Regions from separate parts of the Kitasatospora sp. NPDC059973 genome, predicted to be linked through region 2. Evidence: predicted binding sites of a transcription regulator. Region 2 holds the regulator's gene; the other holds the start of a gene.
The links. Region 2 encodes HrcA, which represses chaperone genes, less so after heat shock. Its sites were predicted from a motif close to TTNGCACTCNGNNNNNCNGAGTGCNAA; they were not measured.
Positions count from the first base shown of each region.

Region 1: the regulator HrcA is predicted to act here: its motif matches at 7,215-7,241, upstream of groES (co-chaperone GroES).

Region 1 covers NZ_JBHWUI010000004.1:127,573-142,564, forward strand. The annotation lists gene ACFWA9_RS02320 (alpha/beta fold hydrolase) at 1-360, shown strand, start outside; gene tsaE (tRNA (adenosine(37)-N6)-threonylcarbamoyltransferase complex ATPase subunit type 1 TsaE) at 464-961, shown strand; gene ACFWA9_RS02330 (hypothetical protein) at 1,135-1,332, shown strand; gene ACFWA9_RS02335 (hypothetical protein) at 1,422-1,994, opposite strand; gene tsaB (tRNA (adenosine(37)-N6)-threonylcarbamoyltransferase complex dimerization subunit type 1 TsaB) at 2,169-2,825, shown strand; gene rimI (ribosomal protein S18-alanine N-acetyltransferase) at 2,939-3,418, shown strand; gene tsaD (tRNA (adenosine(37)-N6)-threonylcarbamoyltransferase complex transferase subunit TsaD) at 3,411-4,499, shown strand; gene ACFWA9_RS02355 (hypothetical protein) at 4,496-4,831, shown strand; gene ACFWA9_RS02360 (polysaccharide deacetylase family protein) at 4,892-5,830, shown strand; gene ACFWA9_RS02365 (methyltransferase domain-containing protein) at 5,843-7,018, opposite strand; gene groES (co-chaperone GroES) at 7,383-7,688, shown strand; gene groL (chaperonin GroEL) at 7,821-9,449, shown strand; gene ACFWA9_RS02380 (LysR family transcriptional regulator) at 9,582-10,601, shown strand; gene ACFWA9_RS02385 (WhiB family transcriptional regulator) at 10,681-11,007, opposite strand; gene ACFWA9_RS02390 (response regulator transcription factor) at 11,567-12,178, shown strand; gene shbA (RNA polymerase sigma factor ShbA) at 12,679-13,263, shown strand; gene guaB (IMP dehydrogenase) at 13,524-14,992, shown strand, end outside.
Region 2 covers NZ_JBHWUI010000023.1:40,404-55,395, reverse strand. The annotation lists gene ACFWA9_RS09280 (PDZ domain-containing protein) at 1-2,736, opposite strand, end outside; gene ACFWA9_RS09275 (16S rRNA (uracil(1498)-N(3))-methyltransferase) at 2,863-3,612, opposite strand; gene dnaJ (molecular chaperone DnaJ) at 3,703-4,842, opposite strand; gene hrcA (heat-inducible transcriptional repressor HrcA) at 4,919-5,953, opposite strand; gene htpX (zinc metalloprotease HtpX) at 6,214-7,134, shown strand; gene ACFWA9_RS09255 (hypothetical protein) at 7,164-7,748, shown strand; gene ACFWA9_RS09250 (DUF3097 domain-containing protein) at 7,780-8,613, shown strand; gene hemW (radical SAM family heme chaperone HemW) at 8,671-9,900, opposite strand; gene ACFWA9_RS09240 (AMP-dependent synthetase/ligase) at 9,960-11,882, opposite strand; gene ACFWA9_RS09235 (ABC transporter ATP-binding protein) at 12,206-13,939, shown strand; gene ACFWA9_RS09230 (ABC transporter ATP-binding protein) at 13,963-14,992, shown strand, end outside.

The DNA.
Region 1 (14,992 bases), on a different contig from region 2:
GTCGACCCGGGCGTGGTGCGGTTCGCCGAACAGTTGCTCGACGCCACGCCGATCGACGTGGTGGCCGAGTTCTACCCGGTGTTCGGCGCGCACGAGAAGACCGCCGCGCTGGCGGCCCTGCGGGGCATCCCCACCCTGGTGCTCGCCGGCACCAAGGACCTGCTGACCCCGCCCGCGCACAGCGAGGCGATGGCCGAGCAGCTGCCCGGGGCCGAGCTGCTCCTGGTGGAGGACGCCGGGCACCTGGTGATGCTGGAGCGCCCGGACCTCGTCGACCAGCGGCTGGTCGCGCTGCTCAAACAGGCGGTCGACTACCGCGGCGCGGCGCCGCTGCCCTCCTCGGTGGGCGAGACGCCGTAGCGGCCCGGGCCACCGGCGCACGCCCGGCCGGGGATGTGGCACCGTAGCGGAGGCGCCCGGCGGTCGGTGCGCCGCAGTACGGATCGAAGGGCTTGAATCGCGCATGGGCTCGCACGCCACTCTCACCGTCGCCACTCCCGAGCGGATGGGCCGACTCGGCCGGGAGCTGGCCGCGCTGCTGCGGCCGGGGGACCTGGTGCTGCTCTCGGGGGAGCTGGGGGCCGGGAAGACCACGCTCACCCGGGGCCTGGGGGAGGGCCTCCAGGTGCGCGGGGCGGTCACCTCGCCGACCTTCGTGATCGCCCGGGTGCACCCGTCGCTGGTCGGCGGCCCGGCGCTGGTGCACGTGGACGCGTACCGGCTGGGCGGGGACCTGGACGAGATGGAGGACCTCGACCTGGACGTCTCGCTGCCGGAGTCGGTGGTCGTGGTCGAGTGGGGCGAGGGCAAGGTCGAACGGCTCGCCGAGAGCCGGCTGGAGGTCCGGATCGAGCGCGCCATCGGCGCCGAGGCGGACGACGACGACCTGGACCCGCGCCGGGTGCTGCTGAACGGGATCGGGTCGCGCTGGACCGGGGTGGAGCTGGCCGCGCTGGCCTGAGCCGACGAGCGCCGGCGGGCACGGACGGCGCCGACGGCCGACACAAGTGAATACCCACGGGCACGGGCCGACGCCGACGGTTGCCGACAGACTGTCGGCAAAGTGTTGCGGGCGGGGTGCCGGGCGTGATGGGATGGGTGTCGCGGTTAGGTCTGCCTAACTAGGGAGGCGCCATGTCGAGCACCACCCCCGCCCCGGAGCGCGCGCCGCGCGGTACCGGGGCCGGAGAGCCCGCCCGCAGCGTCCAGGGCGCACCGATGCGGGCCCTGCTGGCCGCGTGTGCGGCCGCGGAGGCGGTCTCCACTCCGCCGGAGCGCCGGGAGAGCGCGGCACCGGCCGAACCGGTGGCCGACACGCCCCGCGCGGCCTGACACTCGACACCCGCCCCGAACCGGGCACCGCACCCGAGCCGAATAGCGCCTCGGGCCCGCCGCCCGCCCGGCGTGCGGGGCGCGCGTCCTCAGGCGATCACGACGACCTTGGTGCCGCTCGGCGCGAAGTCCCAGAGCAGCTGCCCCTCCGCCCGACCGCTGCGGATCCCGCCGGTCTTGGTCTTCGGGTCGGCGGCGGGGGTGGCGCCGTCCACGGCCGCGCTGAAGCCGAACACCACGCCGTTCTGCTGGGCGAAGCGCACCACGTGCTCGATCTGCCGGCCGTCCGTGCCCGTGCTGGTGGCGGCCCGGCTGTACACCGGGTAGCTGCCGGGGGTCGGCTCCACCGATCCCGGGGTGACCGCGAAGGAGGCCACCACCTGCGGGTTCTTCTTGGGGTCGACCAGCCAGACGTAGTGGCTGCCGGCCGAGTAGACGACCCGCAGACCGGCCCCCGAGGTGGTCGGGAGCGCGGGGACGGTCGGGGTGGCCGAGGCGGTCGGGGTGGCCGACGCGGACGGCCCGCCGGACGAGGCGGTGGTGCTCGCGGTCGGCCCGGTGGCGCCTGCGCGGTCCTGTGCGCCGTTGGCCTGGAAGGCCAGCAGGCTCACCACCGCCAGGGCCCCCAGGGTCAGCCCCGTGACCACCACTCCAGGACCCATCTTCGCCACGTGTCGCTCCCACCGCCGTCCCAAAACCCGTCGGCCCCATCGTGCCAGGTCCGCTCGTTCCCGCCCGCACCCCGTAGGACGTGTGTTCCGAACCAGGACACCTTGTCGATCGGGCGGACCAGGACCGGAGGCGGTCCACGGCTCCGACCGGTCTAACCTTGACCCGTGCTGCTGCTCGCGTTCGACACCGCTACCCCTGCTGTCACCGCCGCCGTCCACGACGGCACGGCCGTCCTCGCCGAGACCGACCAGGTCGACGCCAGGCGCCACGGTGAACTGCTCCTCCCCGCCATCGACCGGGTGCTGCGGGAGGCCGATGTCGACAAGCACCGGCTGACCGGCATCGCGGTGGGCGTCGGCCCCGGCCCCTACACGGGCCTGCGGGTCGGCCTGGTGACCGCCGCCGCGCTCGGCCACGCGCTGGGCGTCCCGGTGCACGGCGTCTGCACCCTGGACGCGATCGCCCACCGGGCGCGCGCCGAGGGCCTCGCCGGGCAGCCGTTCACGGTGGCCACCGACGCGCGCCGCAAGGAGGTCTACTGGGCCTCGTACGACGCGGACGGCCGGCGCACCGAGGGCCCCGCCGTGGACCGCCCGGCCGAGCTGACGCCGCGGCCGCGGGCCGTCGGCGCCGGCGCGCTGCTGTACCCGGAGGCCTTCCCCGGCGCGCACGGGCCCGAGCACGTCTCGGCGGGCGCGCTGGCCGACTTCGCCGCCGCCGAGCTGGCCGCCGGGCGGGAGCTGCTGCCCAACGTGCCGCTCTACCTGCGCCGCCCGGACGCCCAGGTGCCCGCCGGCTACAAGGCGGTGCTCCCGGCGTGACCGGCCCGAACGGCGTGACCGGCCCGAACGGCGCGCACGGCCCGACCAGCCCGACCAGCCCGAACGGCGCGCACGGCCCCGACGGACCGGGCCACGGCACCACGCTGCGCCCGATGCGCTGGTGGGACATCGCGCCGGTGATGGAGCTGGAGCTGGCGCTCTTCCCCGAGGACGCCTGGTCGACCGGGATGTACTGGTCCGAGCTGGCCGAGGCCCATCGCGGCGGCACCCGCCACTACACCGTGGCCACCACCCCGGACGGCGCGATCGTCGGCTACGCCGGGCTGATGGCGGTGGCCGGCGAGGGCGATGTGCAGACCATCGCCGTCGACACGCGGCACCAGGGCACCGGCCTCGGCGCGCTGCTGCTCACCGACCTGATCCGGGAGGCCGCCCGGCGCGACTGCGCGGAGCTGCTGCTGGAGGTGCGGGTGGACAACCCGCGCGCCCAGCGGCTCTACGAGCGCTTCGGCTTCGAACCCGTCGGCATCCGGCGCAACTACTACCAGCCGGCCGGCATCGACGCGCTGGTGATGCGCCTCGACCACCCCAGTACTGACCCGAAGGACCTGAAGGAAGACCGCCATGGCTGACGAACCGCTCGTCCTCGGTATCGAGACCTCCTGCGACGAGACCGGCGTCGGCATCGTGCGCGGCACCACCCTGCTCGCCGACGCGGTGGCCTCCAGCGTCAACGACCACGCCCGGTTCGGCGGTGTGGTGCCCGAGATCGCCAGCCGCGCGCACCTGGAGGCGATGGTCCCGACCATCCAGCGCGCCCTGGACACCGCCGGCATCAAGGCGAGCGACCTCGACGGCATCGCCGTCACCGCGGGCCCCGGCCTGGCGGGTGCGCTGCTCGTCGGCGTGAGCGCCGCCAAGGCCTACGCCTGGGCGCTGGACAAGCCGCTCTACGGGGTCAACCACCTGGCCTCGCACATCTGCGTGGACCAGCTGGAGCACGGCCGCCTGCCCTCGCCGACGATGGCCCTGCTGGTCTCCGGCGGGCACTCCTCGCTGCTGCTCAGCGAGGACATCACCCGTGACGTCCGCCCGCTCGGCGCGACCATCGACGACGCGGCCGGCGAGGCCTTCGACAAGGTCGCCCGGGTGCTCGGCCTCGGCTTCCCCGGCGGTCCGGTGGTCGACCGCACCGCCCGTGAGGGCGACCCCAAGGCGATCGCCTTCCCCCGGGGCCTGAGCGGCCCGAAGGACCCGGCGTACGACTTCTCGTTCTCCGGCCTGAAGACCGCCGTCGCCCGCTGGGTGGAGGCCAAGCGCCGGGCCGGCGAGGAGGTGCCGATCGCGGACGTCGCGGCCTCGTTCCAGGAGGCGGTGACCGATGTGCTGACCCGCAAGGCGGTCAAGGCCTGCAAGGAGAACGGCGTCGACCACCTGATGATCGGCGGTGGCGTGGCGGCCAACTCCCGGCTGCGCGAGATGGCCCAGCAGCGCTGCGACAAGGCGGGCATCCGGCTGCGGGTGCCGCGTCCGGGCCTGTGCACCGACAACGGCGCGATGGTCGCCGCGCTGGGGTCCGAGATGGTCTGGCGCGACCGCGCGCCCTCGTCCTTCGACCTGTCGGCCGACTCCTCGCTGCCCGTCACCGAGGTGCACGTCCCGCACACGGACGTGCACGGCCAGGCGTACCAGGCGCTGGGCGGCGGTCGGTGACCACCACCGCCGCGATGTGGGAGGCGCGGGCCGCCGACGGCCGCGGGGCCGAGCTGTCGGCCTGGGTCCGTGAGGTCGCGCTGCCCGCGCTGCGTGGCTCGGCCGGTCTGGTCCGCGCCGAGCTGTTCGGTGCGCCGGGCGACCGGGTGCTGCTGATCACCTGGTGGACGGCGGAGCCGGTGCCCGTCCCCGAGCCGCCCGCCGCACTGACCGGCCGCCCGGTGCACCGCTGGTCCTTCGTCAGCGAGCACCTGGAGTCCAGCGAGCACCCGGAGACCTGCGCGGGCCCGGGGACCTGCGCGAACCCGGCGTCCGGGGCGGACCCGGAGTAGCGAGCTGCCGGGCCTGTCCGGGAACCGAACGGCCGGCCACTACCGTGCATAGCTGAGAGCATGCTGGACGGTAGCTGGGAGCGCGGCGCGGTGGAGTGGTACGGGCGGGGCAGGACGAGGACGTACGCGGTGGGGGCGCTGGCCCTGCTGGCCGCCGCCACCGGCTGTGGCAGCGGCGGCACGGGCGCCGGGCCCGCGGCGACCGCCGCGACGACGCCGGCGGCCGGGCAGCGGCCGTCCGCCGCGGCGAATCCGACGCCCACGGCGACACCCGCCGCGGTGCCCGCCGCCGGGGACGCGGCGGCCTGGGCGAAGTGGCACCTCACGCCGCTGCCGCCCGCCCCGCCGGCGCCGGCCGACAAGCCGGTCAAGCTCGAACGGACCGGCCCCGTGCCGGTGTTCAGCGAGGTGAAGACCACCGACAAGGTCGTCTTCGTCACCATCGACGACGGCGCCGAGAAGGACCCGAAGTTCGTCGAGATGCTGACCGACCTCAAGGTGCCGGTCTCGATGTTCCTGACCCGGGACATCGTCAAGGACAACTACGGCTACTTCAAGCCGCTCCAGGCGCTCGGCAACCACATCCACAACCACACCGTCGACCACGCCCAGATGAGCAAGGTCGCGCCGGAGAAGCAGAAGTCCGAGATCTGCGACGCCCAGTCCGCGCTGACCCAGCAGTACGGCACCGCGCCGCTGCTGTTCCGCCCGCCGTACGGGGACGGCGCCAACACCCCGGCGCTGAACACCTCGGTGCAGCAGTGCGGGCCGCGCGCGATCGTGCTCTGGCGCGAGTCGATGCAGATCCACGACATGCAGTACCAGGCGGCGGACAAGAAGCTCCGGCCCGGCGACATTGTCCTCGCCCACTTCCGGGGGCCCAAGGACCTCAAGGGCGAGACGATGACGCAGATGTTCGGGGAGCTGCTGGCCCGCATCCAGGAGCAGGGTTTCGCGGTGGCCCGGCTGGAGGACTACATCCGGCCGCCCGCCGGCTGACCGGGAGTCCGCCTACGGGAGCGCCACCGGCCGGCCGAGCATCATCAGCGGGCCCTGGTCGGTGCGGCAGAGGATCACGGTGACGCTGTTCGGCCCGCTCGGCTTCAGCTGGCGGCGCAGCTCCTCCGGGGTGATCGCCATCCCCCGCTTCTTGATCACCACGGTGCCGACGGCCCGCTCGCGCAGCAGCGCCTTCAGCTTCTTGATGTGGAACGGCAGCACGTCGGTCAGCTCGAAGGCGTGCGCGTACGGGGTGGCGACCAGCCGGTCCGAGGTGAGGTAGGCGATCTTCGGGTCGATCAGCCGGCCGTGCACCCGCTCGGCCACCTCGGCGACCAGGTGGGCCCGGATCACCGCGCCGTCCGGCTCGTAGAGGTAGCGGCCGACCGGTCCGGCCGGCGGGTCGGGCAGGTCGCCGCCGGTCAACGAGTCGCCGTGCGGCAGCAGGGTGGCGCGGTGCGGGCGGCCGGCCCCGGTGCCGAACCAGAGCACCGCCTCCTTGACGTCGCCGTTGTCGGAGACCCACTCGGCCTCCGCGTCACCCGGCACGGCCGTGTGCGGGATGCCGGGGGCCACCTTGAGCGCGCCGATCGGGGTGCGCCGGCCGGCCTCGATCGCCCAGGACAGCGGCGGGGCGTACGCCTCGGGGTCGAACACCCGGCCGCGCGAGGTGCGGCGGGCCGGGTCGGTGAAGACCGCGTCGTAGCCGGTGACGTCGACGTCGGCGACGTCCGCGCAGCGCACCTCGACCAGGTCCGCCAGGCCCAGTGCGGCGGCGTTGGCGGCGGTGGCCGCGCAGGCCGCCGGGTCCCGGTCCACGGCGAGCACCTCGATCCCGGCCCGGGCCAGCGCGAGGACGTCGCCGCCGATCCCGCAGCAGAGGTCGGCCAGCCGCCGCACGCCCAGCTCGGCGAAGCGCCGGGCCCGCCACTCGGCGACGCTGCGCCGGGTGGACTGCTCGACGCCGTTGGGCGTGAAGTACATCAGGTCGGCGTCCGCGCCGAACTTCGTCCGCGCCCGCTGCCGCAGCCGGGCCTGCCCGAACGCCGCCGAGACCAGCTCCGCCGAGTGCTCCCGGCGCAGCCTGGTCGCCAGCGCCAGCTCCTCCTCGGGCGCGAACTCGCGCAGCTCGGCGAGCAGGGACTGCCCCTCGGGGGTCAGCAGGGGCTGCAGGTTCTCGGTCTCCACCCGCTCATTCTCCCCGGTCGGCGCGCCGGGCCGCCCGGGGTCGGCCAGCCCGGGGCGGACGGACCGGACCGGGGCGGCCGGGCGAGCGCACTGGTGGAGTGGGCCCTGATCGGACGCGCACGCGTGCGGATCATCGGCGGCGTCGTACGGGAGTGCGGCCCGGCAGCCGCCCGCGAGAACCGTTTCGGGCGCGTCGTTGGCACTCTGGTTGACTGAGTGCTAACCGCGGCCTATGGTCGTCCTTGGCACTCTCCACCAGGGGAGTGCTAACGCGAAGAAGCGTGTCTGACCCCCGCGACGGCAGGCCCGTAGGTTCGCCACTACCCGTTAGACAACCCCGTAATCTCCGAAGGGGAGCTCGGACGTGACCACCAGCAGCAAGGTTGCCATCAAGCCGCTCGAGGACCGCATCGTGGTCCAGCCGCTCGACGCCGAGACCACCACGGCCTCCGGCCTGGTTATCCCGGACACCGCCAAGGAGAAGCCTCAGGAGGGCGTCGTCCTGGCTGTCGGCCCGGGCCGCTTCGAGGACGGCCAGCGTCTGCCGCTCGACGTCGCCGTCGGTGACATCGTCCTGTACTCGAAGTACGGCGGCACCGAGGTGAAGTACCAGGGCGAGGAGTACCTCGTCCTCTCGGCGCGCGACGTTCTCGCCATCATCGAGAAGTAAGCAGCACCGAGAAGTAAGACGTTCCAGCCCGCCCCGGATCCGTGTCCCAGTGACAGGGGCCCGGGGCGTGGTTGTTGGTTCACGTAGTCCGGTGGCCGGCGTGCCGGTCGCAGCCCCGAGGGAATAGGGAACATGGCGAAGATCCTGCAGTTCGACGAGGACGCCCGCCGCTCGCTGGAGCGCGGTGTCAACAAGCTGGCCGACACCGTCAAGGTGACCATCGGCCCCAAGGGCCGCAACGTCGTCATCGACAAGAAGTTCGGTGCGCCGACCATCACCAACGACGGTGTCACCATCGCCCGTGAGGTCGAGCTCGACGACCCGTACGAGAACCTTGGCGCGCAGCTCGTCAAGGAGGTCGCCACCAAGACCAACGACGTCGCGGGCGACGGCACCACCACCGCCACCGTGCTGGCCCAGGCCCTGGTCAACGAGGGTCTGCGCAACGTCGCCGCGGGTGCCGGCCCGGCCGCCCTGAAGAAGGGCATCGACAAGGCCGTCGCCGCGGTCTCCGAGCACCTGCTGTCCATCGCCCGCGAGATCGAGGGCAAGGACGACGTCGCCGCCGTCGCGTCCCTCTCCGCGCAGGACACCCAGGTCGGCGAGCTCATCGCCGAGGCGATCGACAAGGTCGGCAAGGACGGTGTCATCACCGTCGAGGAGTCCAACACCTTCGGCGTGGAGCTGGACTTCACCGAGGGCATGCAGTTCGACAAGGGTTACCTGTCGCCGTACTTCGTCACCGACGCGGAGCGGCAGGAGGCGGTCCTGGAGGACCCGTACATCCTGATCAACCAGGGCAAGATCTCCTCCATCCAGGAGCTGCTCCCGCTGCTGGAGAAGATCCTGCAGGGCGGTGCCTCGAAGCCGCTGCTGATCATCGCCGAGGACGTCGACGGCGAGGCGCTGTCCACCCTCGTGGTGAACAAGATCCGCGGCACCTTCAACGCGGTCGCCGTCAAGGCCCCGGGCTTCGGTGACCGCCGCAAGGCGATCCTGGGCGACCTGGCCACCCTGACCGGTGCCACCGTCATCTCCGAGGAGGTCGGCCTCAAGCTCGACCAGGCCGGTCTGGACGTGCTGGGCACCGCCCGCCGCGTGACCATCACCAAGGACGAGACCACCGTCGTCGACGGTGCCGGTGACACCGAGGCCGTCGCCGGCCGCGTCGCCCAGATCAAGGGCGAGATCGCCAACACGGACTCCGACTGGGACCGCGAGAAGCTGCAGGAGCGCCTGGCCAAGCTGGCCGGCGGCGTCTGCGTCATCAAGGTCGGCGCTGCCACCGAGGTGGAGCTGAAGGAGCGCAAGCACCGCCTGGAGGACGCCATCTCGGCGACCCGTGCCGCGGTCGAGGAGGGCATCGTCGCCGGCGGTGGCGCCTCCCTCGTCCACGCCGCCAAGGTGCTGGAGGGCGGCCTGGGCCTGTCGGGCGACGAGGCGACCGGTGTCGCGGTCGTCCGCAAGGCGCTCGCCGAGCCGCTGCGCTGGATCGCCCAGAACGCCGGCCTCGAGGGCTACGTCATCACCCACAAGGTCGCCGAGCTGGAGGCCGGTCACGGCTTCAACGCCGCCACCGGTGAGTACGGCGACCTGCTGAAGGCCGGCGTCATCGACCCGGTCAAGGTCACCCGCTCCGCGCTGGAGAACGCCGCGTCGATCGCCTCCCTGCTGCTCACCACCGAGACCCTCGTGGTGGAGAAGAAGGAAGAGGAGGCCGACAACGGCCACTCGCACGGCGGCCACGGCCACTCCCACTGACGCCTGATCAGTGACCGCAGGCCCGGTCCGCGCCCCTCGGGGTACGGGCCGGGCCTGCGGCGTGTGGGGCGTTTGACTCTTCAACTATCAGTTGAATTTTGCATAAAGCAAAGATTGCCTTATAACTGAGGCATGATCGAGGCCCGCCACCTGCGCGTTCTGCGTGCCGTCGCCCGCACCGGCTCCTTCTCCGCCGCCGCCCGTGAGCTGGGCTGTACGCAGCCCGCCATCAGCCAGCAGATGAAGGCGCTGGAGAAGTCCGTCGACACCCCGCTGGTGGTCCGTTCGGGGCGCGGCATGCAGCTGAGCGAGGCCGGGCGGGTGCTCCTCAAGCATGCCACCGGCATCCTGGCCGGGCTCTCCGCCGCCGAGGAGGAGGTCGCGGCGATCGCCGGACTGCGGGCCGGGCGGGTGCGGCTGGTCTCCTTCCCCACCGCGAGTTCCACCCTGGTGCCACCGGCCGTCGCCCGGCTGCGGGACAGCCATCCGGGGGTGCGCGTGTCGCTGGTCGAGGCCGAACCGCCGGAGTCGCTGGCGATGCTGCGCGGCGGCGAGTGCGAGATCGCGCTGGCCTTCCGGTATCCGCAGGCTCCCGGCGGCGCGCCGACGCCCCTTCCGGCGTCCGCTCCCGGGCACGGCACGCCGCGCGAGGCGCGGGCCGAGGCCAATCTGGAGGCCCAGCAGCTCAGCGCCACCACCGACTGGTCCGACCTGGTGGTCACCCCGCTGCTCGACGACCCGATGGTCGGCCTGCTGCCCGCCGCGCACCCGCTGTCGGGGCGCGGCGACGGGCGCGGGCCGGTGGAACTCGCCGAACTGGCGGGGGAGCAGTGGATCGCGGGCTGCCCGCAGTGCCGGGGGCACCTGGTGGAACTCTGCGCGGGGGCGGGCTTCGAGCCCAGGATCGACTTCGCGACCGACGACTACCCGGCGGTGGTCGGCCTGGTGGCGGCCGGGCTCGGGGTGGCGGTGCTGCCGGGGCTGGCGCTGGAGTCGGTGCGCCCCGACGGCGTGTCGGCGGTGCCGGTGCGGACCGCCTCGGGGGCGCCGGCGGTGCGGCAGGTGGTCGCCCTGACCCTGCCGGACCTCGCCGAGGTGCCGGCGGTGGCGCTGATGCTGGAGCGGCTGGCGGGCGCGGCGGCCGGGCGCTGACCGGGCGTTCGCCCGGGCGGACCGGCGGCTCGAAGCGCCATGAAGGAACGTTTCTTCATGGCGCGGAGCGGGTGCGTGCCTAGCGCGGCAGCCCCGTCGGCGCGACCAGCGGTACTTCCACGAGGCGGTTGCGCGAGCGGCCCATCATCTCCTCGCGCTCATCCTCGGTCAGTCCTCCCCAGACGCCGTACGGCTCGCGGACGGCCAGGGCGTGCGCCGCGCATTCGGTGCGTACCGGGCAGCGCATGCAGACCTCCTTGGCGCTCGCCTCACGCGAACTCCGCGCGGCGCCGCGCTCCCCTTCGGGGTGGAAGAAGAGCGAGCTGTCCACGCCGCGGCAGGCCGCGGAGAGCTGCCAGTCCCAGAGATCGGCGTTGGGGCCGGGGAGGCGGGAGAAATCTGCCATGGCTCATTCCCTTCAGAGGCTCGCGGCCGCGGACCGGCCATCGGCGGGCGGGGCTGCACGGCACGGCGAGGCATCGATGCGCTGGTGTGGACACCTGGAAATATGACTTACGGCAACTCCATGGACAAGTCACCCACAGAGTTGCACAACAGTCAATGACCATACAAAAGCTATAAAAACGGGCAAAGTGGGCATGGAGTTCGGCAGGCGCAGACGTGGCAATCGGGTGGCCGACGGGCGCGCGACGATCCGTACCGGTGTGCGGGTGGTGCGCCCACCGCGCGCGAGCTGCACAAAAGAGCGGCGTGTGCACCGCGAGGTAGCTGATCGGTAACGGGTTGGCCACGTACAGTGGTGGAGATGGCCCTGAAAGCCGTAACTCATTCGAGTGACGGTCGTTGGAAGTGCGGAGGCGGTTAGCGGGCGCCGGACGTCGGGAACGATCGCGGGGAAGTTCAGGCGATCGGCACGGAGTCCGTCGCCAATCGGCCGTGTCGGAGAGATTCGTACCAGCCAGGAGGCTCAACGTGACGCGGATCAGCTGCGGAGGACGACGGTCATGACTTCCGTTCTCGTTTGCGACGATTCCCCGCTCGCCCGCGAGGCGCTTCGCCGCGCGGTCGCGACCGTACCCGGCGTCGACCGGGTCACCACCGCGACGAACGGGGAGGAGGTCCTCCGCCGCTGGGTGGCCGACCGCTCCGATCTCGTTCTGATGGACGTCCGGATGCCCGGCCTCGGCGGGGTCGAGACGGTCCGGCGGCTGCTGTCCGCCGACCCGGGCGCGCGGATCATCATGCTCACCGTCGCCGAGGACCTCGACGGCGTCGCCCTCGCGGTGGCCGCCGGTGCCCGCGGTTACCTGCACAAGGACGCCTCGCGCGCCGAGCTGCGGGCGACCGTCACCCAGGCCCTCGCCGACCCGACCTGGCGGCTCGCCCCGCGCCGGCTGCGCAGCCCCGACATGGGCGCCGCGCCGACGCTGACGGCGCGTGAGATCCAGGTGCTGGAGGGCATGAGCCACGGCCGCAGCAACGCCGAGATCGGCCGCGAGCTCTTCCTCTCCGAGGACACCGTGAAGACCCACGCCCGACGGCTGTTCAAGAAGCTCGGCGCCTCGGACCGCGCGCACGCGGTGGCCCTGGGCTTCCGGTGGGGCCTGGTCCGCTGACCACCGCCGGCTCCGCCGGCTGCGGCGCGCTCGTCGCGGTTCCCCCCGCAGGGGCGTGTGACGTTACGGTCCCGAGGTTGCACCATGGAGGTGTGGAGCACCTCGGGGACCAGCGGACAGGCACTGCGGCGAACCACGGAGCCGCAGCGCATTCGGCGGACGGCGCGACGGACGGGACCACCGACGGCAGCGGGGCGGGAGGTGGCACGGTGCAGGAGGGGCCGGTGGTGCGCGACGGCGCGGTGCCCGGCGTCGCACCGCATAACGTTCCGGTGCACAACTCCGGACGCGGTGCCGCGTTTTCCCGTTCGACCAGGCACCATGGACCGATGCGTGACGACGTTGCCGGTACTCCCGGCGAGGCTGACCCGGTGGAGGCCGAGCCCTCCGGTCCGGGCCGCGGTCCGTCGTACGCGGATCTCGGGGGCGGCGAGCCGGACCACGGCTCCGACCAGGGCCCCGAACACGGCCCCGACGACATCGGCCCCGGCCGCCCCCCGGTGCTCGGCACCGGCAGCTCCCCGTTGGTCGGCGAGCTGGTCGCGGCCGCCGTCCGGGGCGAGGGCCCGGCGATCGACGCGCTGCTCGCCTACGTCCACCCGCTGGCCCTGCGCTACTGCCGCGGCCGGCTGGTCCGGCTGCCGGGCGGGGCCCGGCACCACGTGGACGACGTCGCCCAGGAGGTCTGCGTCGCGGTGCTCTGCGCACTGCCGCGCTACCGGGACCAGGGCCGCCCGTTCGAGGCCTTCGTCTACGGCATCGCCGCGCACAAGATCGCCGATCTGCAGCGGGCCGCGATGCGCGGCCCCGGCTCGACGGTCGTCCCGCAGGACGACCTGCCGGAGGTGCCGGACGAGGCGCTCGGCCCCGAGGAGCGGGCGCTGCTCAGCAGCGACGCCGCCTGGGCCAAGGAGCTGCTCTCCAACCTGCCGGCCCGTCAGCGTGAGCTGGTGCTGCTGCGGGTGGCCGCCGGGCTGTCGGCGGAGGAGACCGGCGAGATGCTCGGGATGTCGCCCGGCGCGGTCCGGGTCGCCCAGCACCGGGCGCTCAGCCGGCTGCGGGCGCTCGCGGAGGAGTCCTCCTGATCGTCCGCCCTGGTGGGGGGCCGGAATGGCCCATGGGCGGTCGGTGTTGTCAAGGGCACACGAGGACACATTCGCGGTGCCAGTACCATGGGGTATCGGCGCCTGGGCGGGTCGCCAAAGTTCCGTGGGTGCGAGCGGGGTTTCCCTGGAGGTTCCTCCAATGGCACCGAGCTTTCGGCGGCCTGAGCGAGTGAGCGATGGAGTGCGCCCCCACCCTCAGGGCGCGAGCGGATTAGGCCGGCCACGGAAGGTACCCCCAAATGTCCTACAACGCCGCAGGCGTACCCGAGAAGTTCGCGATGCTCGGGCTCACGTACGACGACGTGCTGCTGCTGCCCGGGGCCTCCGAGGTGCTGCCGAACCAGGTCGACACCTCCTCGCGGGTCTCCCGGAACGTGCGCGTCAACATCCCGCTGCTGTCCGCGGCGATGGACAAGGTCACCGAGGCGCGGATGGCGATCGCGATGGCCCGGCAGGGCGGCGTCGGCGTCCTGCACCGCAACCTCTCGGTCGAGGACCAGGCCAACCAGGTCGACCTGGTGAAGCGGTCCGAGTCCGGCATGGTCACCGACCCGATCACGGTCGGCCCGGAGACCACCCTGGCCGAGGCGGACGCGCTCTGTGCCAAGTTCCGGATCAGCGGCGTGCCGATCGCGGACGAGTCGGGCCGCCTCCTCGGCATCGTCACCAACCGTGACATGGCCTTCGAGTCGGACCGCACCCGCCAGGTCCGCGAGATCATGACCCCGATGCCGCTGATCACCGGCAAGGTCGGCATCTCCGGCGAGGACGCGATCGGCCTGCTGCGCCGCCACAAGATCGAGAAGCTCCCGCTGGTCGACGACGAGGGCCGGATCAAGGGCCTGATCACCGTCAAGGACTTCGTCAAGGCCGAGAAGTACCCGAACGCCGCCAAGGACGCCGAGGGCCGGCTGCTCGTCGGTGCCGCCGTCGGCGCCAGCGCCGAGGCGTTCGACCGGGCCCAGGCCCTGGTCGAGGCCGGCGCGGACTTCCTGGTCGTGGACACCTCGCACGGCCACAGCCACAACGCGCTGGCCTGGATCGCCAAGATCAAGGCCGCCGTCGGCATCGACGTGGTCGGCGGCAACGTCGCCACCCGTGACGGCGCCCAGGCGCTGATCGACGCCGGTGTGGACGGCGTCAAGGTCGGCGTCGGCCCCGGCTCCATCTGCACCACCCGCGTGGTCGCCGGCATCGGCGTCCCGCAGGTCACCGCCATCTACGAGGCCGCGGTCGCGTGCCAGGCGGCCGGCGTGCCGGTGATCGGTGACGGCGGCCTGCAGTACTCCGGCGACATCGGCAAGGCGCTCGCCGCCGGTGCCGACACCGTGATGCTGGGCTCGCTGCTGGCCGGCTGCGAGGAGTCCCCGGGCGAGCTGCTGTTCATCAACGGCAAGCAGTTCAAGTCCTACCGCGGCATGGGCTCGCTGGGCGCCATGCAGTCCCGCGGCCAGGGCCGCTCGTACTCCAAGGACCGCTACTTCCAGGCCGAGGTGGCCTCGGACGACAAGCTCGTCCCCGAGGGCATCGAGGGCCAGGTGCCCTACCGCGGGCCGCTGTCCGCGGTGCTGCACCAGCTGGTCGGCGGCCTGCGCCAGACCATGGGCTACGTCGGCGCGGCCACCATCGCCGAGATGGAGAGCAAGGGCCGGTTCGTCCGGATCACCTCGGCGGGCCTCAAGGAGAGCCACCCGCACGACATCCAGAT
Region 2 (14,992 bases):
GGCCATCTCCGACCGCAGGTCGCGGTGGATCTGGGCCCAGCCGGTGCTCTGCATGTCGGGGATGTGCAGGTAGCCGAGCCGCCCGCCGGACAGCTCCCGGACGGCGGCCCGCCGCCCGGCCACCCAGTCGTGGTAGCGCAGCGGCTCGTCGTCGGCGAGCGGGACGACCACCGGGTACCGGCGGTCGGTGCCGTCCTTGCCGGCCACGGTCAGCTCGACCGGTTGTCCGGCGGTGCCGGCCAGCAGCGGGGCCGGGCCGGCGGTCGCGTCCACCGGGCGGCCGTTGACGGCCAGCACCGCGTCGCCCGGGCGGACGGCGGCGCCCGGCGCGGCCAGCGGCGAGCGGGCCCGCGGGTCCGAGGACTCGCCGGGCAGGATCCGGGCGATCCGCCAGACCTCGCCGTCCTTGACCAGGTCGGCGCCGAGCTTGCCCTGCCGGCGGGCGGCCTCGGTGTGGATGCCGTAGGGCTGCACGTAGGCGTGCGAGGTGCCCAGCTCGCCGTGCACCTCCCAGAGCAGGTCGACCAGGTCGTCGTGCGAGCCGAGCCGCTCCACCAGCGGCCGGTAGCGGTCGAGGATCTCGGCCCAGGGCAGGCCGCCGAGGTCCGGGCGCCAGAAGTTGTCGCGCATCAGGCGGCCGTTCTCGTCGTACATCTGCCGCCACTCGGCGGCCGGGTCGACGGTCACCCGCAGCCGGTGCAGGTCGACGTCGATCTCGTCGTCGTCGCCCACCGCCTTGTGGTCGGCCGGGACGATCCGCAGCTCACCCTCGTCCAGCACGGCGACCCGGGTGCCGTCGCCGCTGACCGCGAACTCGTCGAGCCCGTCGACCAGTTGCTCGACCCGGCGCTTGCGCAGGTCGAACCGCTCCAGGGTGGGGCGCGGCTGCTCGTCCTCCGGCGTGGCCGCGTCGTCGCCGAGCTCGCCGGTGAGCGGGATCCGCGTCCAGAGCACGCCGTCCTTGGCGGCCGCCAGCTCGCCGAACCGGCCGCCCTCGACCGGGAAGGGGATGATCCGGTCGGCGATCCCGTCCAGGTCGACCCGGGTGGCGGGCGGGGCGTCGGCCGCCCCCTCCTCGCCGTCCGCCTTCTTGCCCTTGGGCTCGTCGTCCTCCCCGCCGGCCGGCCGCCCGGCCCGGCGCGGGCCGAACGGGGAGGGGGTGTCGGCGGCCAGGGTGACCAGGTACGGGCGGCAGCCGTTGGGGAACGACAGGTCGAAGACGTGCGAGTCGTAGACCGGGTCGAAGTTGCGCACCGAGAGGAAGGCCAGGTGGCGGCCGTCGGCGGTGAAGGCCGGCGAGGTGTCGATGAAGCGCGCCGGGGTGACCTCGCCGACCGTGCGGGTGGCCAGGTTGGCCAGCACGATCTGGCGCAGCGACCAGGCCCCGAAGCCCGGGCTCGGCCGCGACCAGGCGAGCCAGGCGGAGTCCGGACTGAACGCCAGCCCGCTGACCTCGCCGTCCGTGCTGCGGTCCAGCTCGTGCACCGTCCCGTCGGCGAGCGACACCAGGAGGACCCGGCCGTCGTGCGCGCCGACCGCCGCCTGCTTGCCGTCCGGCGAGACCGCCAGCGCGCGGACCCGGCCCAGCTGTCCGCCGGCCAGCCGGCGGCGCTCCTCGCCGAGCACGGCGGGGGCGTACTCGACGGCGTCCTCGCCGTCGGCGTCGGTCACCCAGAGCACGCCCTGCGCGCCGTCCTCGCCGGGCACCACGTGGGCCCGCCGGGCCCGGACGCCGGGCGTCTCGTCCAGCACCCGGGCGGGGCCCTCCCGGTGCGGCAGCCAGTGCACGCTGCCGCGCACCACCACGGCGCCGGCCCGGCCGGTGCGGTCGGGGGCGGCGCTCTCCAGCCAGTGCGCGGCCGGCACCGGGCGGGGCCGCCGGCCGGCCCGGGGGCCGGACGGCCGGACGTCCAGCCGGCGCGGCTCGGCGCCGTCGAGGTCGTCCAGCAGCCAGAGGTCACCGGCCCGGTGCCAGATCACCCGGGTGCCGTCGCTGGTCGCGCCGCGGGCGTAGAAGCCCTCCGGGGAGGTGGTGTGGCGGCGCAGGCCGCTGCCGTCGGGAAGGCTGGAGTAGAGCTCGCCGACGCCCTCGTGGTCGGCCAGGAAGGCGATCCGGGCGCCGCCGGGCGCGTCGACCCAGAGCGGCGCCTCGATGTGCCCGTCCAGCTCCTCGTGGACGCGGGCGAACCGTTCGGCGCCGATCCAGAGCTTGCCGACCCGGCCGCCCCGGTAGCGCTTCCACCGCGCGGGCTCCGCACCGGCCGCCGAGAGCAGCAGCACCCGGTCGCCGCCCGGCTCGTACGCCACCCCGCCGACCGGCCCGTACGGCAGCCGCCGCGGCTCGCCGCCGTCCAGCGGTACGGCGTGGGCCCAGGTGCGGCGCAGGGTGGCCTGTCCGGCGGAGGTGGTGGCGACCGGGCTGCCGTCGGCCGTCCAGCCCTGCAGCTGCGTCTGGTCGCTGCCCCAGTACGTCAGCCGCCGGGACGGCCCGCCGTCCACCGGCGCGACGTGCACCTCGGGCGCGCCGTCCCGGGTGGAGACGAAGGCGATGTGCCGGCCGTCCGGCGAGAAGCGCGGGCGGCGGACCGGGACGTGATCGGCCGTCAGCCGCCAGGGCCGGCCGCCGTCCAGCGGGGCGAGCCAGACGTCGTTCTCCGCGACGAAGGTGATCAGGTCACCGTGCAGGTGCGGATGGCGCAGGTAGGCGCCGGCAGGGGTGCTCGGGGATTCGCTCACAGCCGCACCCTACGCACCCGCCGGGGCGGCGCGCCTCCGGTTTCGCGCAGGCCGCCCCCTACGGGGGACGAACCGCCGGGGAACGAACCGCCGGAGGACGAACGGTCCGTGCGGCGACCGGCCCGCTCAGCCCCAGCGGCCGGTGCGGCCCAGCAGCAGGGCGCCGGCGGCCACTCCCGCGGTCGAGGTGCGCAGCACCGAGGACCCGAGCCGGTACGGCCTGGCACCGGCCTCGGCGAAGGCGGCCAGCTCCTCCGGGGAGACCCCGCCCTCGGGGCCGACCACCAGCACGATGTCCCCGCCGCCGGGCAGCGCGGCACCGGCCAGCGGCTCGGCGCCGTCCTCGTGCAGCACCGCGGCGAGCGCGGCCCCGGCCAGGACGGGCGCCAGCTGGCGGGTGGTGGCGAGTTCGCGGACCTCGGGGAAGCGCAGCCGGCGGGACTGCTTGCCCGCCTCGCGGGCGGTGGAGCGCCACTTGGCGAGCGCCTTGGCACCGCGCTCGCCCTTCCACTGGGTGATGCAGCGGGAGGCGGCCCAGGGGATCACCACGTCCACGCCGACCTCGGTCATGGTCTCCACCGCCAGCTCGCCGCGGTCGCCCTTGGGCAGCGCCTGGACGACGACGATCCGCGGCGCCGGCTCGGCCTCCCGGCGGACCGCGGCGACCGTCACCTCGACGGCGTCCTTGCCGTGCACGGCCGTGACGGTGCCGTCGGCGCCCAGGCCGAGCCCGTCGGCCAGGGTCACCGCCTCGCCCGGCTCCAGCCGCTTCACGGCGGCGGCGTGCCGCCCCTCCGGGCCGTCCAGCCGGACCACCGCGCCGGGGGCGGCGGAGGCGAGCTGCGCGGTCTCGACGACGAACACGGGCGCGGTCATGGCGGTTCCTGGAGTGGGGGTGGGGGGACGGACGGGGGAACGACGGCGCCCGGTGACCCGCCGGGAGCGGGGCACCGGGCGCCGGTACGGTCAGCGGCCGTTGAAGGCGTCCTTCAGCCGGGAGAACAGCCCCTGCTGGCCCGGCGCGAACTGGCCGGAGGGCCGCTCCTCGCCGCGCAGCACCGCGAGCCGGCGCAGCAGGTCCTCCTGCTCGGGGTCGAGCTTGGTGGGCGTCTGCACCTCGACGTGCACTATCAAGTCGCCCCGGCCGCCGCCGCGCAGATGGGTGATGCCGCGGGCGTGCAGCGGGATCGACTGGCCGGACTGGGTGCCGGGCCGGATGTCGACCTCCTCCAGCCCGTCCAGGGTCTGCAGCGGCACCTGGGTGCCGAGCGAGGCGGCCGTCATCGGGATGGTGACCGTGCAGTGCAGGTCGTCGCCGCGGCGCTGGAAGGTCGGGTGGGTGCTCTCGGCGATCTCGACGTAGAGGTCGCCGGCCGGGCCGCCGCCGGGGCCGACCTCGCCCTCGCCGGCCAGCTGGATCCGGGTGCCGTTGTCGACACCGGCCGGGATCTTCACGGTCAGGGTGCGGCGGGCCCGCACGCGGCCGTCGCCGGCGCACTCCGGGCACGGGGTCGGCACGACGGTGCCGAAGCCCTGGCACTGCGGGCAGGGCCGGGAGGTCATGACCTGGCCCAGGAAGGACCGGGTGACCTGGGAGACCTCGCCCTTGCCGCGACACATGTCACAGGTCTGCGCGGAGGTGCCGGGGGCGGCGCCCTCGCCGCTGCACGTGGTGCAGGTGACGGCGGTGTCGACCTGGAGTTCCTTGGTGGTGCCGAACGCGGCCTCCTCCAGGGTGATCTCCAGCCGGATCATGGCGTCCTGGCCGCGCCGGGTGCGCGAGCGCGGGCCGCGCTGACCGGCGGCCGCGCCGAAGAACGCGTCCATGATGTCGGAGAAGCCGAACCCGGCCGCGCCCGCGCCGAAGCCGCCCGCGCCTCCCCCGTTGGGCGAGAGGGGATCCCCGCCGAGGTCGTAGACCTGCCGCTTCTGCGGGTCGGAGAGGACCTCGTAGGCGGCGTTGATCTCCTTGAACCGCTCCTGCGTCTTCGGGTCGGGGTTGACGTCCGGGTGCAGTTCGCGCGCCAGGCGCCGGAACGCCTTCTTGATCTCGTCCTGCCCCGCATCCCGTCGGACGCCGAGTACCGCGTAGTAGTCCGTGGCCACCAAATGCTCCGCTTGTTCCGCCTGTAGAAGTGCTTGCGACTGGTACCGGTGTCATCCGTGGGACACCGGTCGTTCCCTACGACTCGGCCAGGATCTGGCCCACGTACCGTGCCACCGCTCGCACCGCCCCCATTGTGCCCGGATAGTCCATCCGGGTCGGACCGATCACACCCAGTTTGGCCACGCTCTCGTCGCCCGAACCGTAACCGACCGAGACGACCGAGGTGGAATTGAGCCCTTCGTACGCGTTCTCCCGGCCGATCCGGACCGTCATCCCGGCGTCCGCCGTCTCACCCAGGAGGCGCAGCAGGACGACCTGCTCCTCCAGCGCCTCCAGCACCGGCTGGATGGTGAGCGGGAAGTCGTGGCCGAAGCGGGTCAGGTTGGCCGTGCCGGCCAGCATGATCCGCTCCTCGTTCTGCTCGGCGAGCGCCTCGAAGAGCGTCGCCAGGACGATGGTGACGGCCGGCCGGTCCACCGCCTCGAACATCGCCGGGAGCTCGTCCAGCAGCCCCGGCACGTCGGGCAGCCGGACGCCGACGGCCCTCGTGTTGATCTTGGCACGGAGGTCCGCGAGGACCACCTCGCCGACCGGACCCGGGCAGTCGACCATCCGCTGCTCGACCCGGCCGGTGTTGGTGATCAGGACCAGCATGACCTTGGCCGGAGCCAGCGCGACCAGCTCGATGTGGCGCACCGTGGAGCGGGAGAGCGAGGGGTACTGGACCACCGCCACCTGCCGGGTGAGCTGGGCGAGCAGCCGGACCGTGCGGGCGACCACGTCGTCCAGGTCCACCGCGCCGTCCAGGAAGTGCCGGATCGCCCGCCGCTCGGGCGCGCTCATCGGCTTGACCTCGGCGAGCCGGTCGACGAAGAGGCGGTACCCCTTGTCGGTGGGGATCCGCCCGGCGCTGGTGTGCGGCTGGTGGATGAAGCCGTCCTCCTCCAGCGCGGCCATGTCGTTGCGGACGGTGGCCGGGGAGACCCCGAGGTTGTGGCGTTCGACGAGAGCCTTGGAGCCGACCGGCTCCTCGGTGCCCACGTAGTCCTGGACGATGGCGCGGAGCACGGCGAGCTTGCGTTCGTCGAGCTGGCGGACCTCACCGGCCATGGGGCACGCACCTCCCTCTTCGCACGTTGTCCGTGGTGACGTGTGTCGTTCCGGCATGGTGCGGTCCGCCGGGCGGACCGCGGCCTTTGGCACTCTGAACAGAGGAGTGCCAGAACCGTACCTGCCAGTGTAAGGCCCGGGTCCGACGGCAGGAACGGCACCGCCGGGGTGATCCTGCCCGCATCGCGCGGCGCGCGGGTGATGCCGCGGGACCGGCCGGGTGGCAGCATCGATAGCGAACGGCGAACGGAGGACCAGCGATGTCGACCTCGGGCCAGCCCACCCGCTTCGCCCCGGACCGCGGCCTGACCGGCCGGATGGTCGGGACCATGTTCGTGATCGGGCTCCTGTACGTGGGTTTCACCGGCCTGCTGATCGCGCTGCTGCGCGGCGCCTGGCCACTGATCGTGCTGATCTCCGGCGGGCTGTTCGTGGCGCAGTTCTGGTTCAGCGACAAGATCACCGAACGGGCGATGGGCGCCCACCGGGTGACCCCGGAGCAGTACCCCCAGCTGCACGGCACCGTCGACCGGCTCTGCGCCCTCGCCGACATGCCCAAACCCCGGGTGGCGGTCGCCGACAACGACATGCCGAACGCCTTCGCGACCGGCCGCAACCCGCAGAACGCGGTGGTCTGCGTCACCACCGGGCTGCTGCGGCGGCTGGAACCGGAGGAACTGGAGGGCGTCCTGGCGCACGAGCTGTCGCACGTCGCCCACCGGGACGTCGCGGTGATGACCATCGCCGGCTTCCTCGGCGTACTGGCCGGGGCGATGACCCGGATCGCGATGTACGGCGGCTTCATGGGCGGCGGCCGCAACAGCAACGACTCCAACGCCGCGATCGCCGCGCTGGTCATCCCGCTGGTGTCGGTGGTGGTCTACGCGATCAGCTTCCTGCTGACCCGGCTGCTCTCCCGCTACCGGGAGCTGGCCGCCGACCGGGCCGCCGCCCAGCTCACCGGCCGGCCCAGCGCACTGGCCTCGGCGCTCACCAAGGTGACCGGCCAGATCGCCGCGATCCCGACCAAGGACCTGCGCCAGGCCCAGCCGTACAACGCCTTCTACTTCGCCCCCGCGCTGAGCGCCCGGGAGGCCGCCTCGCAGCTGTTCTCCACCCACCCCTCGCTGGAGAAGCGGCTGGAGCAGCTGGCGAAGATCTCCACCCAGCTCGGCCGCTGAGCCGACGACCCGCCCCGGAGGGGACCGCCGTGGGAATCCTGAACGCACTGTTCGGCCGCACCAAGCCCGTCCGGCCCGACCTCGACCAGCTGTTCGGCGTGCCCTCGGCCGCGCTGACCCTGGAGGCGGCGGCCGGCTTCCGGCCGACCGGCGTCGGGTCGGTCTGCTTCTCCTCGGTCGAGGGCGGCGCCTTCGTCGAGGTCGAGCGGCAGGTCCGGGCCCTGCTGGACGCCGACACCGAGCGCGGCGGCGTCCCGGTGGAGGCCTCCAAGGACGCCTACGGCTACTCCTGGCTGCTCGCCCGGCACACCCCCGAGGAGCTGCCGGAGCTGGTCAACGACCTGCACGCGGTCAACAGCGAGCTGGAGGGGAACGGCTTCGGCCCGCAGCTGCTCTGCTCGCTGGTGGCCTTCCGCGGCGCCGAGGGGCAGCCGCTGGCGCTGGTCTACCTGTACAAGCGCGGCACCTTCTACCCGTTCGCGCCGGTGCCGGGCGGCGGGGAGAAGCGCGACAGCCCGCTGGAACTGCAGGTCAACGCCATGCTGGGGAACGACCTGCGGCTGGAGAAGGACCTCACCCGCTGGTTCCCGGTCTGGGGCGCGCCGGGCCTGTGACGCCCCGTCGGGCCTGCCTATAGTCACCTGCATGCGCAGCCGCCAGTACGGACCCGACCTCACCCCGCCGTGGAAGCGGCAGCAGCCCGCCCCCGAGGTGCCCGCCGACCGGGACCTCGTGGTCGAGGAGGCCGCGACCGGCTTCTGCGGCGCGGTGGTGCGCTGCGAGAAGACCGCCGAGGGTTTCACCGTCACCCTGGAGGACCGGTTCGGCAAGCGGCGGGTGTTCCCGCTGGTGCCGCGCGGCTTCCTGCTGGAGGGCCGGACCGTCACCCTGGTCCGCCCCGCCGCCGCCGCGCCGGCTCCCCCGCGCGCGCCGGGCCGGACGGCCTCCGGCTCGGTCGCCGTCCCCGGAGCGCGGGCCCGGGTGGCCCGGGAGTCGCGGATCTACGTCGAGGGGCGGCACGACGCCGAACTGGTCGAGCGGGTCTGGGGGGACGACCTGCGGATCGAGGGCGTCGTCGTCGAGTACCTGGAGGGCATCGACGACCTGCCCGCGATCGTCGCCGACTTCGCCCCCGGCCCGGGCCGCCGGCTCGGCGTCCTGGTCGACCACCTGCTCCCCGGCACCAAGGAGCACCGGATCGCCGCCCGGGTCACCGGCGACGCCGTGCTGGTCGTCGGCCACCCGTACATCGACGTCTGGCAGGCCGTGAAGCCCTCCTCCGTCGGCATCCCCGGCTGGCCGGACGTCCCCTACGGCGAGGACTGGAAGGGGGGCGTCTGCCGCCGCCTCGGCTGGCCGGCCGACACCCCCGCCGCGTGGAAGCGGATCCTCGCCTCGGTCGACTCCTTCAAGGACCTGGAGCCCGCCCTGCTGGCGAAGGTCGAGGAACTGATCGACTTCGTCACCCTGGAGGACTGACCGGTCAGCCGTGGGCCCGCGACCGCGAGCCGGCGGCTGGCACCACGGCAACGACTCTCAGTCCACCAGGTCGCGGACCACGGCGTCGGCCAGGAGGCGGCCCTGGAGGGTCAGGGTGGCCCGGCCGCGCTCGTGGGTGGTGCGGTCGAGCAGGCCGTCGGCGAGGTGCCGGTCGGCGGCCGCGCGGCCGGTCGCCGTGAGCAGGTCCAGCGGGATGCCCTCGGCGAGGCGCAGTTCGAGCAGGATGCGCTCGACCCGGCGGTCCTCGTCGGTGAGCCGCTCGCGGCCCTGGGCCGGGGTGCGGCGCTCGGCGAGGGCGCGGGCGTAGCCGGCCGGGTGCTTGGCGTTCCACCAGCGGACGCCGCCGACGTGGCTGTGCGCGCCGGGGCCGGCGCCCCACCAGTCGCCGCCGGTCCAGTAGAGCTCGTTGTGGCGGCAGCGGCCCTGCGGGGTGGTGGCCCAGTTGGAGACCTCGTACCAGGAGTAGCCGGCGGCGGCGAGCGCCTGCTCGGCGATCAGGTAGCGGTCGGCGTGCACGTCGTCGTCGATCATCGGCAGCTCGCCGCGCTTGACCCGGGCGGCCAGCTTGGTGCCGTCCTCGACGATCAGCGAGTAGGCCGAGACGTGGTCCGGCCCGGCGCCGATCGCGGCGTCCAGGGAGGCCCGCCAGTCGTCGTCGGACTCGCCGGGGGTGCCGTAGATGAGGTCCAGGTTGACGTGCTCGAAGCCGGCCGCGCGGGCCTCGGCCACGCAGGCCTCCGGGCGGCCCGGGGTGTGGTGGCGGTCGAGCAGCCGCAGGACGTGCGGCCGGGCGCTCTGCATGCCGAAGGAGACCCGGTTGTAGCCGCCCTCGCGCAGTTCGGCGAGGTAGGCCGGGTCGACCGACTCGGGGTTGGCCTCGGTGGTCACCTCGGCGTCGTCGGCGAGCCCGAACTCCGCCCGGATCGCCGCCAGCATCTTCACCAGGTCCCGGGCGGGCAGCAGGGTGGGCGTGCCGCCGCCGAGGAAGACGGTCCGCACGGGCAGGTCGGTGTCGCCGAGGACCTCGCGGGCCAGCCGGATCTCGGCGACCACGTTGTCGGCGTAGGTCTCCTGGGAGGCGACGGCGCCGGAGGAGCGCAGCTCGGTGGCGGTGTAGGTGTTGAAGTCGCAGTAGCCGCAGCGGCTCGCGCAGTACGGCACGTGCAGGTAGAAGCCGAACGGCCGCGACCCGAGCCCGGCGAGGGCGTGCGCGGGCAGGGAACCGTCGGACGGCACGGGTTCGCCGTCGGGGAGTGCGGAGGGCATGACCCCATTGTCCCGTACGGCCCCGGTGATCATCGAGGCCGTACGGGACGACGGACGGATCAGGCCTCGTTCGCGCCCGCGTACATCTCGGTGACGGCGTCCGCGTACGTCCGCTCGACCACCGGGCGCTTGATCTTCAGGCTCGGCGTGAGCTCGCCGTGCTCGATGTCCAGGTCGCGCGGGAGCAGGGTGAACTTCTTGATCGTCTGCCAGCGCTGGAGGTCGCCGTTGAGGCGCTGCACGAAGCCGTCGACCAGCTGGTGCACCTTCGGGTCGCCGACCACCTCGGCGTAGGACTTGCCGGCCAGGCCGTGCTCGGCCGCCCACGGCATGATCACCGACTCGTCCAGGCCGATCAGCGCGGTGCAGTAGTTGCGGCCGTTGCCGATCACCAGGATGTTGCTGACGAACGGGCAGACCGCCTTGAACTTGCCCTCCACCTCGCTCGGCGCGACGTACTTGCCGCCGGAGGTCTTGAACATGTCCTTCTTGCGGTCGGTGATCCGCAGGAAGCCGTCCTGGCCGATCTCGCCGATGTCCTCGGTGTGGAACCAGCCGTCCGGCTCCAGCACCTCGGCGGTCTTCTCCGGCAGGTTGTGGTAGCCGCGCATGACGCCGGGGCCGCGCAGCAGGATCTCGCCGTCCTCGGCGATCCGGATCTCGCTGCCGGGCAGCACGGTGCCGATGGTGCCGACCCGGAGGTCCTCGGCGGGGTTGACGCAGATCCCGGCCGAGCTCTCGGTCAGGCCGTAGCCCTCCAGGACTGGCACGCCGACACCGGCGAAGAAGTAGCCGATCTCGGGTGCCAGCGCGGCACTGCCGGAGACCGAGCCGCGCATCCGCCCGCCGAACGCGGCCCGGATCTTGGCGTACACCAGCTTGTCGGCCACCGCGTGCCGCACCCGCAGCCCCAGCGGGGCGCTGTCCTGCCCGGTGGCGATCCGGTTGGCCTGGGTGACCCGGGCGTAGTCGCGGGCGGTCTTCGCCGCCCACATGAAGATCTTGTACTTGGCGCCGCCCTCGGCCCGGGCCTTGCCGGCGATGCCGTTGTAGACCTTCTCGAAGATGCGCGGCGCCGAGGCCATCATGGTCGGGCGGATCACCGGCAGGTTGTGGATGATCCGGTCCACCCGGCCGTCCAGCGCCATCACGTGACCGGTGGCGATCTGGCCGCAGATCAGGCTCTTGCCGAACACGTGCGACAGCGGCAGCCACATGAACTGCACGTCGTCCGCGCGCAGCAGCCCGCTCTCCTCCTGCGCCCGCCCCTGGTACGCCCAGCAGTCGTGGACCAGCCGCACGCCCTTGGGGCGGCCGGTGGTGCCGGAGGTGTAGATCAGGGTCGCCAGCTGCTCCTTGTCGAGCGCGTCGACGGCCCGCCGCACGGCGTCCGGGTGCTGCTCCAGGTACTCGGTGCCGAGCTGCTCCAGCTCGGCCAGGGTGAGCACGTTCAGCCCGGGCGCCCCGGCGACCGGGCCGGTGCCGTCGAAGAGGACGGCGGTGCGCAGCTCGGGCAGCTGGCCGAGCTCGCCGACGACCTTGGCGAGCTGCTTCTCGTTCTCGACGAAGATCGCCCTGGAGCCCGAGTCGGAGAGGATGTAGGCCGTCTCGTCGGCGTTGGTGCTCGGGTAGACGGCCGTGGTGGCCGCCCCCGCGCACATGTTGCCGAGGTCGGCGATGACCCACTCCAGCCGGGTGGAGGACATCAGCGCGACCCGGTCCTCCGGGCTGATGCCCAGCGACAGCAGGCCGGCGGCCACCGCGTACACCCGGGTGGCGGTCTGCGCCCAGGTCAGCGAACGCCACTGCTCGGCGCCGGGGGCGCCGTCCGCCGCGTGCTCGTCCACCGGGACGGGGAAGCGGTAGGCCTCACCCGCCGGCGTGGCGGCGACCCGCTCCAGGAACAGGTGGGCGACGGAGGCGGGCCGCCCGGCGACGATGTCGGCACGGCCGGAGTCGATCAGGGACTGCGCGGAACTCAACGAGGACCTCCGGGGGCGGGTGGCCGTCTGAGGGATGTCGCGGCGCCCGTGGGGGCGGTCGCCGGGCCCCCGGGCAATCGATCCGATACCGGTGAGTAACAAGGGGGCAATCAGCAGCCTAGGGGGAAACCGGTCATTCCGTAAGAGGGTGAGGACAGCTGGCACACTGCCGAGCCGCCGGTGCACGGCGCAACCGGGCCCGCCGGTGCGTTCAGCAAAGGACTGGACAAACCTCGGGGCGCGGGGCCGGAATCAACTGTGCGAGTCCACAGAAGCATGAGAATTGGGATGCGAACCCCACTGCCGAAGACAAGAGTGTGCCAGTGCTGATCAGACTGCTGAGGGCGTACCTGCGCCCGTACTCCCGACCGATCTCCCTGCTGGTGCTCCTCCAGCTGGTGTCCACGCTCGCCCTGCTCTACCTGCCGACGCTGAACGCCGACATCATCGACCAGGGCGTGGTCAAGGGCGACACCGGTTACATCCTGCGCATCGGCGCTGTGATGATCGCCGTCACCGTCGCCCAGGCGCTCTGCTCGATCGGTGCCGTCTTCTACGGCGCGCGCACCGCCATGGCGTTCGGCCGGGACGTCCGGGCCGCCGTCTTCGACCGGGTGCAGACCTTCTCCGCCCGCGAGGTCGGCTCCTTCGGCGCCCCCTCCCTGATCACCCGGACGACCAACGACGTCCAGCAGGTCCAGATGCTGGCCCTGATGACCTTCACCCTGATGGTCGCCGCGCCGATCATGTGCGTCGGCGGCATCGTCATGGCGCTCAACCAGGACGTGCCGCTCTCCGCGCTGCTGCTGGCCGTCGTCCCCCTGCTGGGCGTCGTGGTCGCCCTGCTCGTCCGCGCGCTGCGCCCGAAGTTCCGCAGCATGCAGAAGAAGATCGACACGGTGAACCGGGTCCTGCGCGAGCAGATCACCGGCATCCGGGTCATCCGCGCCTTCGTCAAGGACGACCACGAGCAGGCCCGGTTCGCCGGCGCCAACCGGGACCTGACCGGGGTCGCCCTCCAGGTCGGCCAGCTGATGTCGTTCATGTTCCCGGCCGTGATGCTGGTGGTGAACGCCTCCAGCGTCGCCGTGCTCTGGTTCGGCGCCATGCGCATCGACAGCGGCGGCATGGAGATCGGCGGGCTGACCGCCTTCCTCTCCTACCTGATGCAGATCCTGATGAGCGTCATGATGGCCACCTTCATGTTCATGATGGTGCCGCGCGCCGAGGTCTGCGCCGAGCGCATCCAGGAGGTCCTGGACACCAGCTCCAGCGTCGTCCCGCCGGCCACCCCCGTCACCGAACTCCTGGCCCGGGGCAAGCTCGAACTGCGCGCCGTCGAGTTCCGCTACCCCGGCGCCGAGGCCTCCGTCCTGCGCGGCGTCGACATCACCGCCCGCCCCGGCGAGACCACCGCCGTCATCGGCTCCACCGGCAGCGGCAAGTCCACCCTGCTCGGCCTCGTCCCCCGGCTCTTCGACGCCACCGCCGGACAGGTCCTGCTGGACGGCGTGGACGTCCGCGAACTCGCCCCCGAGACGATCGCCGAGACCGTCGGCCTCGTCCCGCAGAAGCCCTACCTGTTCACCGGCACCGTCGCCAGCAACCTGCGCTACGGCCGGCCCGACGCCACCGACGAGGAGCTCTGGCACGCCCTGGAGGTCGCCCAGGCCAAGGAGTTCGTCGAGCGCTTCCCCGAGGGCCTCGACGCGCCCATCGCCCAGGGCGGCAGCAACGTCTCCGGCGGCCAGCGCCAGCGCCTGGCGATCGCCCGCGCGCTCGTCCGCAAGCCCGGCGTCTACCTGTTCGACGACTCGTTCTCGGCGCTGGACTACGCCACCGACGCCAGGCTGCGCAGGGCCCTCTCCCGGGAGACCGCCGACGCCACCGTGCTGATCGTCGCCCAGCGCGTCTCCACCATCCGCGACGCCGACCGGATCGTCGTCCTGGACGAGGGCGCGGTCGTCGGCAGCGGCACCCACGGCGAACTGATGGCCGACAACCCGACGTACCGGGAGATCGTGCTCTCCCAGCTCACCGAGCAGGAGGCGGCGTGACCACCCCGCAGAAGAAGGCGCCCATGACGAAGGGCCCCGGCTCCGGCGAGGTGCCCAGCGACTCGCAGGCCGCCGCCGCCCGCCGCGGCCCGGCCGGCCCCGGCCGGTTCATGGGCGGCCAGGGCTCCGAGAAGTCGATGGACTTCAAGGGCTCGGGCAAGCGGCTGCTCGCCCTGCTCCGCCCCGAACGCGCCCTGCTCAGCGGCGTGCTGGCCCTCGGCGTGCTCAGCATCGGCTGCGCCGTGACCGGGCCCAAGGTACTCGGCAGGGCCACCGACCTGATCTTCGCCGGCGTGGTCGGCCAGCAGTTCCCGGCCGGCATCTCCAAGGCGCAGGCCGTCGCGGACGTGCGGGCGCACGACGGCGGCGCCGCCGACCTGCTCTCCGCGGTCGACTTCACCCCCGGCCAGCACATGGACTTCAGCGCGATCGGCACCGTGCTGCTCTGGGTGCTGGCGATCTACGTCGCCTCCGCCGCCTTCGGCATCGTCCAGGGCCGGCTCGCCACCAAGGCGATCCAGCGGGCCAGCTACCGGCTGCGCCAGGACGTCGAGTCCAAGCTCGCCCGGCTGCCGCTCAGCTACTTCGACAAGCAGCCCCGCGGCGAGGTGCTCAGCCGGGTCACCAACGACATCGACAACATCGGCCAGTCCATGCAGCAGACCATGGGCCAGGTGGTGAACTCGCTGCTCACCGTGGTCGGCGTGCTCGCCATGATGTTCTGGATCTCCCCGCTGCTCGCCCTGATCGCCCTGATCTCCGTCCCGCTGTCGGTCGTGGTGGCGACCAGGGTCGGCAAGCGGGCGCAGCCGCAGTTCGTCCAGCAGTGGAAGTCCACCGGGCAGCTGAACGCGCACATCGAGGAGATGTACACCGGCCACGCCCTGGTGAAGGTCTTCGGCCGGCAGAAGGAGTCCGCCGAGACCTTCCGGGAGCACAACGAGGCGCTGTACACGGCCAGCTTCCGGGCCCAGTTCATCTCCGGCATCATCCAGCCCGCGATGATGCTGATCGGCAACCTGCAGTACGTGCTGGTGGCCGTCGTCGGCGGCC